Regions from separate parts of the Psychrobacter sp. ER1 genome, predicted to be linked through region 2. Evidence: riboswitches for the same ligand, from Rfam matches in the RefSeq annotation. Region 2 holds a riboswitch; the other holds the start of a gene.
The links. A riboswitch is a leader RNA that binds a small molecule or an ion and turns the genes downstream of it on or off. The one in region 2 is predicted to bind thiamine pyrophosphate.
Positions count from the first base shown of each region.

Region 1: linked by a shared signal. The riboswitch ahead of thiC (phosphomethylpyrimidine synthase ThiC) and the one ahead of ACOBWA_RS12980 (ABC transporter substrate-binding protein) in region 2 are both predicted to bind thiamine pyrophosphate.

Region 1 is NZ_CP184640.1:102,797-107,229, forward strand. Features, by position in the region: gene ACOBWA_RS00485 (fructose bisphosphate aldolase) at 1-327, shown strand, start outside; gene thiC (phosphomethylpyrimidine synthase ThiC) at 450-2,564, opposite strand; TPP riboswitch at 2,813-2,957, opposite strand; gene pstS (phosphate ABC transporter substrate-binding protein PstS) at 3,251-4,417, shown strand.
Region 2 is NZ_CP184640.1:2,784,590-2,789,022, forward strand. Features, by position in the region: gene ACOBWA_RS12965 (YeiH family protein) at 1-277, shown strand, start outside; gene ACOBWA_RS12970 (cold-shock protein) at 579-788, opposite strand; gene ACOBWA_RS12975 (YbaN family protein) at 1,032-1,394, opposite strand; TPP riboswitch at 1,874-1,990, shown strand; gene ACOBWA_RS12980 (ABC transporter substrate-binding protein) at 2,163-2,432, shown strand; gene ACOBWA_RS12985 (ABC transporter substrate-binding protein) at 2,432-2,800, shown strand; gene ACOBWA_RS12990 (hypothetical protein) at 2,827-3,057, shown strand; gene ACOBWA_RS12995 (VWA domain-containing protein) at 3,153-3,683, opposite strand; gene ACOBWA_RS13000 (TerD family protein) at 3,653-4,138, opposite strand; gene ACOBWA_RS13005 (TerD family protein) at 4,114-4,433, opposite strand, start outside.

The DNA.
Region 1 (4,433 bases), 610 kb from region 2:
GAGTGCGAAGTACTGTTAAAAGCCGATATCCTGCGCAATCTGGAACGCTTAAATGACGAACATCAAGTGATGCTGAAGCTAACATTGCCAGAAGAAGCAGGGTTTTATCAGGAGTTGATTGACCATCCTAAAGTGTTAAAAGTTGTGGCGTTGTCTGGTGGTTATAGTCGTAGCGATGCTTGTGCCAAACTCAAACAAAACCCAGGTATGATTGCGAGCTTCTCGCGTGCCTTTACTGAAGGCTTGAGTAAGCAACAAAGTGATAGCGAGTTTGCTGAAACCATTAATGCCTCAATTGAAGAGATTTATCAGGCGTCGAAAGTGTAAACGTAGTAAATAAAAACTCGCACATGAATCATGAGTAAATAAGCAAAAAAGCCCTACTAGATAAGTGTGCAAATACTTAAATAGTAGGGCTTTTCTTATTTCAAAAGCATAGGTTATTAACACTACACCTCTTTATATAACTGGCGTCCTTCGTTGTTATATTTCTTAGTCATCTCCGCCATGCCTTGGCGAATTTCCTCAGCAGTGGCTTCACCAACTTGTCCAACGAGCTCTGTATCTACCTCTTTGATTAGATGACCAGCGTCAGTTAAGTCGCCTGTTTGCGGCGTTACTTTTTGGTTGGCAGCAGCTTTATCCAGCCCTGCTGCATATTCACGCACGTTTTGAGTGATTTTCATTGAACAAAACTTAGGGCCACACATGGAGCAAAAGTGTGCCGATTTGTGTGCGTCTTTTGGCAACGTCTCATCATGATATTCACGTGCAGTATCAGGATCGAGCGCTAGGTTGAACTGATCATCCCAGCGGAATTCGAAACGGGCTTTAGATAGCGCGTTGTCACGTGCTTGTGCTCCTGGATGACCCTTAGCAAGGTCAGCAGCGTGTGCAGCGATTTTATAAGTAATAATGCCGTCTTTAACGTCTTTTTTGTTTGGTAGACCTAAGTGTTCTTTTGGCGTGACATAGCATAGCATCGCTGTACCAAACCATCCAATCATCGCAGCTCCGATGGCGCTAGTAATATGGTCATAGCCTGGGGCGATGTCTGTGGTTAATGGCCCTAAAGTATAGAAAGGCGCGTCAGCACATAGCTCAAGCTGCAAGTCCATGTTTTCTTTGATGCGGTTCATCGCAACGTGTCCAGGGCCTTCGATCATCACCTGTACATCGTGATCCCATGCCACTTTAGTCAATTCACCAAGCGTACGTAGCTCACCGAACTGCGCTTCATCATTGGCATCTTGCAAGCAGCCAGGACGTAGGCCATCACCTAGACTAAATGCCACATCGTACTGCTTCATAATCTCGCAGATGTCTTCGAAATGCGTATATAAAAAGCTTTCTTTGTGATGGGCTAGACACCACTGCGCCATGATTGAACCACCACGTGAGACGATACCTGTCAGACGCTTTGCGGTGAGCGGTACATAGCGTAATAGTACGCCGGCGTGAATGGTAAAGTAATCTACGCCTTGTTCTGCTTGCTCGATCAACGTATCACGGAATATCTCCCACGTTAGGTCTTCTGCGACGCCATCGACTTTTTCTAATGCTTGATAAATCGGTACGGTACCAATCGGCACAGGAGAGTTACGGATTAGCCATTCACGGGTTTCATGAATATGATTACCCGTTGATAAATCCATAATGGTATCCGCACCCCAACGCGTGGCCCACGTCATTTTGGATACTTCTTCATCGATAGATGAACCTAACGCTGAGTTACCGATATTGGCATTGATTTTTACCAAGAAATTGCGCCCGATGATCATCGGCTCAGATTCAGGGTGGTTGATGTTGTTTGGGATAATTGCGCGTCCAGCCGCCACTTCATCGCGAACAAATTCAGGGGTGATGATTTGAGGCGTATTGGCACCGAAGCTTTCTCCATCATGTTGACGCATATCGGTCAGTTCATGCTGCTTTTGCGTTTCGCGTATGGCGATATATTCCATCTCAGGAGTGATGATGCCACGGCGTGCATAGTACATTTGCGTGACGTTCTGTCCTGCTTTGGCGCGACGCGGTTTATCAATATGAGCAAATCTAAGATTGGCAGTGCTGATATCGCGAGCACGCGCTTGTCCGTATGAGCTAGATAGGCCGCTTAATTGCTCGGTATCACCGCGTTCTGCGATCCAGTTCTCACGCAATTTTGGCAATCCACGTGTGAGGTCGATATCGACATTAGGGTCGGTATATACACCTGAGGTGTCATATACATAAAACGGCGGATTATGCTCACCGTCTTTATCTCCAGTGCCACCTACAGGTGTATCAGCCAAGCTGATTTCACGCATCGGTACTTGGATGTCAGGTCTTGAGCCTTCGATATAGACTTTTCTTGAGGCAGGTAAAATACGGTGCAAGTCGCGTGCATCTTCTTCGAAACGGGCATCACTTGCGGCACGGTGAGCAGGGGTTTTTAACGCATCTGCTTTTTTATCTGCTTTGACGTTGGTCGTGTCAGCAGCATTTGAAGCAAGCGTTGAGTTGTCGGCTGGGTTATGCGTTTGGGCTTTCGGTGCAATTGAGGTGGTGTCTGCAGTAGTCATATGCTGTCCTAGCGTGTTGGTTTTTGAATAAAATCAACACCGCCAGTATCTGCGGGGGTAGGCATCCATCATCTAGACAAATTTATATCATGAACCCACAACTTCGACCAAAAAGTATCGTCGCGCATGGTGATCATCAAATATTGGACGCAGCTTTATATCCTCTCTTCTTATCTGTTTATGCATTACGCATATTAAGACAATAGTGACGATAAAAATGTATTTCTACGCGCCCTTTGTCATAAATAACAAAGTGCTTAAGACTTCCCTGCGTCGGTACTAACCGCATCAGGTTCGGCGGGTGATCTCTCAGCGAATGTATCAAGGCGACTACTTTGATAAAGCAAGTTTAATAAAGTGAGCCAAAAATACACCGCACCCCGAGTCTGTCAGTGTTGTAAATCAGCCTTCATACTAACAAAATTCTGTACCAACGGCTAATAGTATTTGGATACAAATATTCTGTGTCAAACACACGGTTCAATATTTTCGTGAATAATTTTTTTGAGTGTTGATAGATGAGGGTACTTAGTATTACTAGGTTGTAGACAAATTGTTCAAATATTATGTAAAGCGAATGAAGGATTCTAGAAGTTGTCATTAAACTGTCATAAAGATTTGGCAAGATAACACGCATATCACAAGCAATGCTTTTTTATACCGTTGTTAAACTTCAGGAGTCCTACATGCGTTATTCGTTATTAGCAGTGGCCGTCAGTTGTACATTAATGCTTACGGCGTGTAATAAGTCAACAGATACAGCGGAGCCAACTGCTGATACTAGCAGTAGCGCTGTGACAACAGCTGAAACAACCTCTCAGACAGCATCTTCTGCTACGTCAGATTTTAAATCTGCTGAAAATATCGCTATGAATATTACAGGTGCAGGTGCGTCATTCCCGCAGCCTATCTATGCGAAATGGTCATATGATTACAATGCTGCGACTGGTGGCCAAGTCAACTATCAGTCGATTGGCTCATCTGGTGGTATCAAACAAATTCAGTCAAAAACAGTAGACTTTGGTGCTTCTGATGCCCCAATGACGCCTGAAGAGTTAGACGAAGCAGGTCTGATTCAGTTCCCAACAGTCATCGGTGGTGTTGTACCAATCGTCAACATTGATGGCGTTGAGCCTGGTGCACTGAAGCTAGACGGTACGACTTTAGCTGATATCTATTTGGGTAAGATTAGCAACTGGAATGACCCTGCGATTAAGGCGATGAACCCAGATTTGACCTTGCCAGATGCCCCAATCACAACAGTATTCCGCTCAGATGGTTCAGGTACGACCTTCAACTTCACTGACTATCTTGCCAAGGTTTCACCAGACTGGAAAGACACTGTTGGCGTTGATAAAACCGTCAAATGGCCGACCTCTGCTACTGGTGCAGGCGGTAAAGGTAACGAAGGCGTTTCAAGCTACGTAAACCGCATGAAAAACTCTATCGGTTATGTTGAGTATGCTTACGCTAAGCAAAATAAAATGTCACATACTGCGCTGAAAAACGCAGCTGGTAACATCGTACAGCCATCTGCTGAGACGTTTGCTGCGGCAGGTGATATCGACTGGTCACAACAAGAAGGCTTTTATAAAGTCATCACCAACTCTGAAACTGACCAAGCATGGCCTATCGCTGCTGCGACCTTTATCTTGGTACATAAGCAACCAGAAAATCCTCAGCAAGTCGCTGGCGTATTGAACTTCTTTGACTGGGCTTATACCCAAGGTGATGACAGCGCCATGGAACTAGACTACGTACCATTCTCTGACACGGCAGTAGCCTTGTTCAAAGAGAAGTGGAACGAAGTGAAAGGTAGCGATGGACAGCCTGTCTACAAGCCAGCTCAGTAATTTGTTTTTGCTAAAT
Region 2 (4,433 bases):
GACTCGTGTTAAACAAGTTAAAGTGCCATGGTTTGCGTTTATTTTTATTGGCATTGTGTTGATACATACATGGGTGCCGATGTCTGAGAGTATCGTACGCAGTATGGTGATGCTAGATGATGTATTACTTACGATGGCTATGTTTGCATTAGGTTTGACCACGCATCTAAGTGCGATCAAACAAGCTGGCGTTAGACCGCTTATCTTAGGTGCTATTATGTTTGGTTGGTTAATACTGGGCGGTGGTCTAATTAATATCGGCATTAGCTTTATGTAGTAATCCGAATTTTGAGTTTTAGCTTCTTACTTCACTGCATAATATAAAAGGCTTCCAACTATTTATAGTCAGAGGCCCTTTTGTATCTGTTATTCGGTCTAATATAACTGGCTAAAACTTTTAATCTTGGACTAGTACTAGCTTTAATACCAGTACCTTAAATATCAACCTCTTAAATACCAATCTTTTAAGTACTAATGCTTTGAACACTAAATCTCTAAATACCAAATCACAGACGAAAAAAACGAACCCGAAGGTTCGCTTTTCTACATCTATTCATCTATCTGTCTATAAAGACAAATTAGATAGCAACGATGTTATGTGCTTGTGGGCCTTTTTGGCCTTGAGTTACAGTGAACTCAACTTCTTGGCCTTCAGCCAAAGTTTTGAAACCTGAACCAGTGATTTCGCTGTAATGAGCAAAAACGTCTGCGCCAGTTTCTGGAGCGATAAAACCAAAGCCTTTAGCTTCGTTGAACCACTTAACTGTACCTTTTTGAACGTCTGACATAGTATAATCCTACTTTTAAATTTATTAATGGTCTAGTGACCGGTAACGCTTGCAAATAGCTACTGAACGATAAATATTAAAACGAAGGATTATAACTAATACTACGAGGTAATGATTTGGTGCAGAACTGCTCTTAAGCTTGGGCGTATTATAAGGGGTACATCCCAGTATCGCAAGTCTTATCTCATATTTCGTGTAACCAGAGCCGTTTATTGACCGATTTTGGCGCAAATTGCAACGGATTTAGGCATTTGGTAAACGGAACAAATATATCGCTACCCCACTACAGACAGTGGCTACCGCCCATGCCATCCACATCATATCAGCAGGCAAACGATAAAATAACATAATTGTCGATGCTGCCATCATAACCGTCGCTAAACACTTGGCATAAAGCGGAACGGCATGATTCTCTTCCCAATCACGGACGAATTTACCAAAGTATTTATGATTAATCAGCCAAAAATGAAAGCGTCGAGAACTGCGTGCCCAGCAACCTGCTGCTAGCAAGATAAAAGGCGCTGTGGGCATCACTGGCAGCAATATACCGATAATCCCTAAGATAAAAAACAACCAACCAAGCGTCACAAAGGTCCAACGCAGCATTGGGCTGTTGGATTGATCAGTCTTAGGTCGGTAATAGAACGCTTTTTATTGTCGGTCATATAAGTTGTCGGTCGTGTAAGTTGTCAGTTATGCCAAGTGTCGATTGTTTAGAGTAGCGCCTATTATATAAGCAGCGGCATAGAAGGCTAATCATGCAATATCGCCCGTCTGCGCACAAGACTATTTATATAAGGTTTTTGCTATTGATAGGTATGTTTGGTTAGTAATTGGGTAAGTACCAATAATAAATGCTGCACTCTTCTATTAACACGTCGCTAAAAATAACTATCAGTAGCTGTGGTAAACAACAGCTATCATAAAGAGCGGTTAACGAACATCAGTCATTACTTGCCATCGTCATTCCCGATACGCTTGCATCCCATCTTGTAAGTCGTCTATGATGATGCAGTAACTATCGATAATAGCCATTCGCAGTACGGATTCATTAGCAGTACTGATCAAAAATAATGCAATAACAATCAATCTTGTCGGGGTGCTTTGATTTAACGCTGTAGACACAGCCCACATCATCGCTGAGACACACCCGTGAACCTGAAGCAGTTAGCACTGACGTAGGAAACAAGCGTGACACGCCCTCAGAGGTCTATAAATAAGAGCAGTCTATAGATGACGTACTGATAGTGTTGACCATATCAAATACCGAGCATCTGACAGTTAGCATCGAGACTTCACTTTTCTTATTTGGCCTTTCTTGTTTTACTTAATCGTATCAGTCTGATTGTTTTCTATACTTAAAAGGGAACAACCATGCAGCCGACCACCAAACTTACTCTGACCCTCGAATGGTTTTTAAACCCTGATCATCTGCCCTTTATCGCTGGTGTGACCACGGGCGCATATGAGCAAGCAGGGCTTGATATCACTATTATCGAGCCAGATGATCACTATGATGGCTTTGCCGAACTACAGAACCAGAGCATCGATTTGCATGTCAATGAGCCTATCCATCTATTTGAGCATTACGCGCCTAACTTGCGGGCGCTGGGCTGCTTTTTGAGACCGATGGCGGCATATTAATGCAGCGCGCTAGTATGGATAAGCTCAAAAACAATCAGCCTATCTGCATTTGCACCCCTGCCGCTGAAGAAAAAACCAATCGTATTGGCTTTGAGATATTAACGCGCTATGCAAAGAAAAATGGCTTTAGTATCAGCCGTGATAATGTGACCTTTGTACAAAAAGACTTTTATCATATAAAAAACTTGCAAGAAGACCCAAGACTAGATGGTGCATGGCTGTGCTTTTATAATTTTGAAGGTGTTGAGGCGACTCATGAAGGGTTAGACTTTACGTTTATCGATCAGCATCTGTCACCTTACCCTAACTTTTCGGCGTTAGAAATTCTCACGACGGATGAGATCTATAGCGCGAAAAAGATGCGATAGATACCTTTATTCAAGTAACTAACCAGATGACAGAACTGTGCAAAAACGAGCCAGAGACTGCTCACCGTATGTATTATGACTATAGTAAAACCGAAGCAGATACACTAATGGATGCGATTATTGATAATACGTTGGGCAGATTGATCACACCAATCACACCTAATGCAAATAAATGGCAAGAACTGCGTGAGATGCTAGCCGAGATCGATATCGTGACGTTAACTGATGAGCAGTATCAATCGCTGTGGACGCTATAGAGATTTTAGAAGTTAAGATATTTTGAATAGTAGAAAACCGCCACAGCAAACACTATGGCGGTTTTTTATGTATTGATAGTAGAATAACAAGATTACTACTGCACGATACCAAGCTGCTTGGCTTCTTTGAGCCAACTTGGGAACTCTTCTAGCATGTTTTCGTACAAAGCTTCTTCGCTGATATCATCCAAGTCATCGAGTTCAAAAAAGTCGCAATTATCAATCACGCGTCCTGTCATGTCGTCTAGCTTTTTTAGGATGCCATAACCACGACCACCCAAGCCCACAAACTGCCAAAATATCGGTAATTTTGCCGCATCCGTCATGACTCTAGTGATGCCGCGATTGTCATTCACCCCGCCATCACTGATAAATAGCACATAGATAGGCACATCCAAGCCGTCCTTTTGATAAAACTCCGTCACGGCTTTCATGACCTCTGCTTCGTTATTAACGCGTGGACCAAGTGCCCATTTGCGCCAGCCGCCATGAGCGCTGTCAATAAAACCGTCATAGTTGCTCAGCCCAATCTCGCCTAAATACTGCGGATCTCGGGCAAACGCCCAGCAGTCTAGCGCTTGGTCGTCATCGAAGCTCACTGCCAATGGCAATAAGCGGTTGACCACCTCTTGCACGCGGCCTTTTTGTACTGTCTGTTCATTGATCCTGAGGCATCTAACACCAACGCTACCTTTGCGGTTAATTGCTGCAACTGGCGTTTCTCAAGCGATATGGTGGCTTTTTTGGCCAGATTAACCAACTTGGGCGCTTTGTCTAGCATGACTTTTTCTAGCGATGGTTTTGTTTGAACTGGCGCTACGGTCGGCTCGAGTACTTGTGGGCTACTCTCTTCTACGTCACCACCGAAATGCTGCACGATGGCGGCCAGTCCACCATTAAAGCCTTGCGCGACGTTAGATACTCGCCACACGCCACTCTTACGATACAGCTGCATCAGCATACTGGCTTGCTGCTGGGCAAAGTCTGCTGCTTGATATTCTGCCTGCGCCTTTTGTGATTGCTGCCAAATGCCAATCTCAAGCGATTGAATTTGATTCAGCGGCGTGTCGGCTGATAACACAAAAACAAGCTGTCTATATTAGTAGCCAGTTTGGATAAATGAACTTCAAACTCGGCTTGGATGCCCTTATTCGCCGTTGGCTGCGACTCGTAATGGGTGAGCTTGATTTGCCCGCACGGTGAGGTTGGCTGATTATAAAACACCATGTAATCATCATTGATCAGTTTGCCCGCTGCGTCTAAGGCAAAGCAGCTGATGTCCATCTCTATTGGGCTTTGGCGGGTGAACTTGAGCGTGATTGGTACGGTATCATCAATAGCAAGGTTGCTTAAAGGTAAGCGTTGTCCGACGGTGA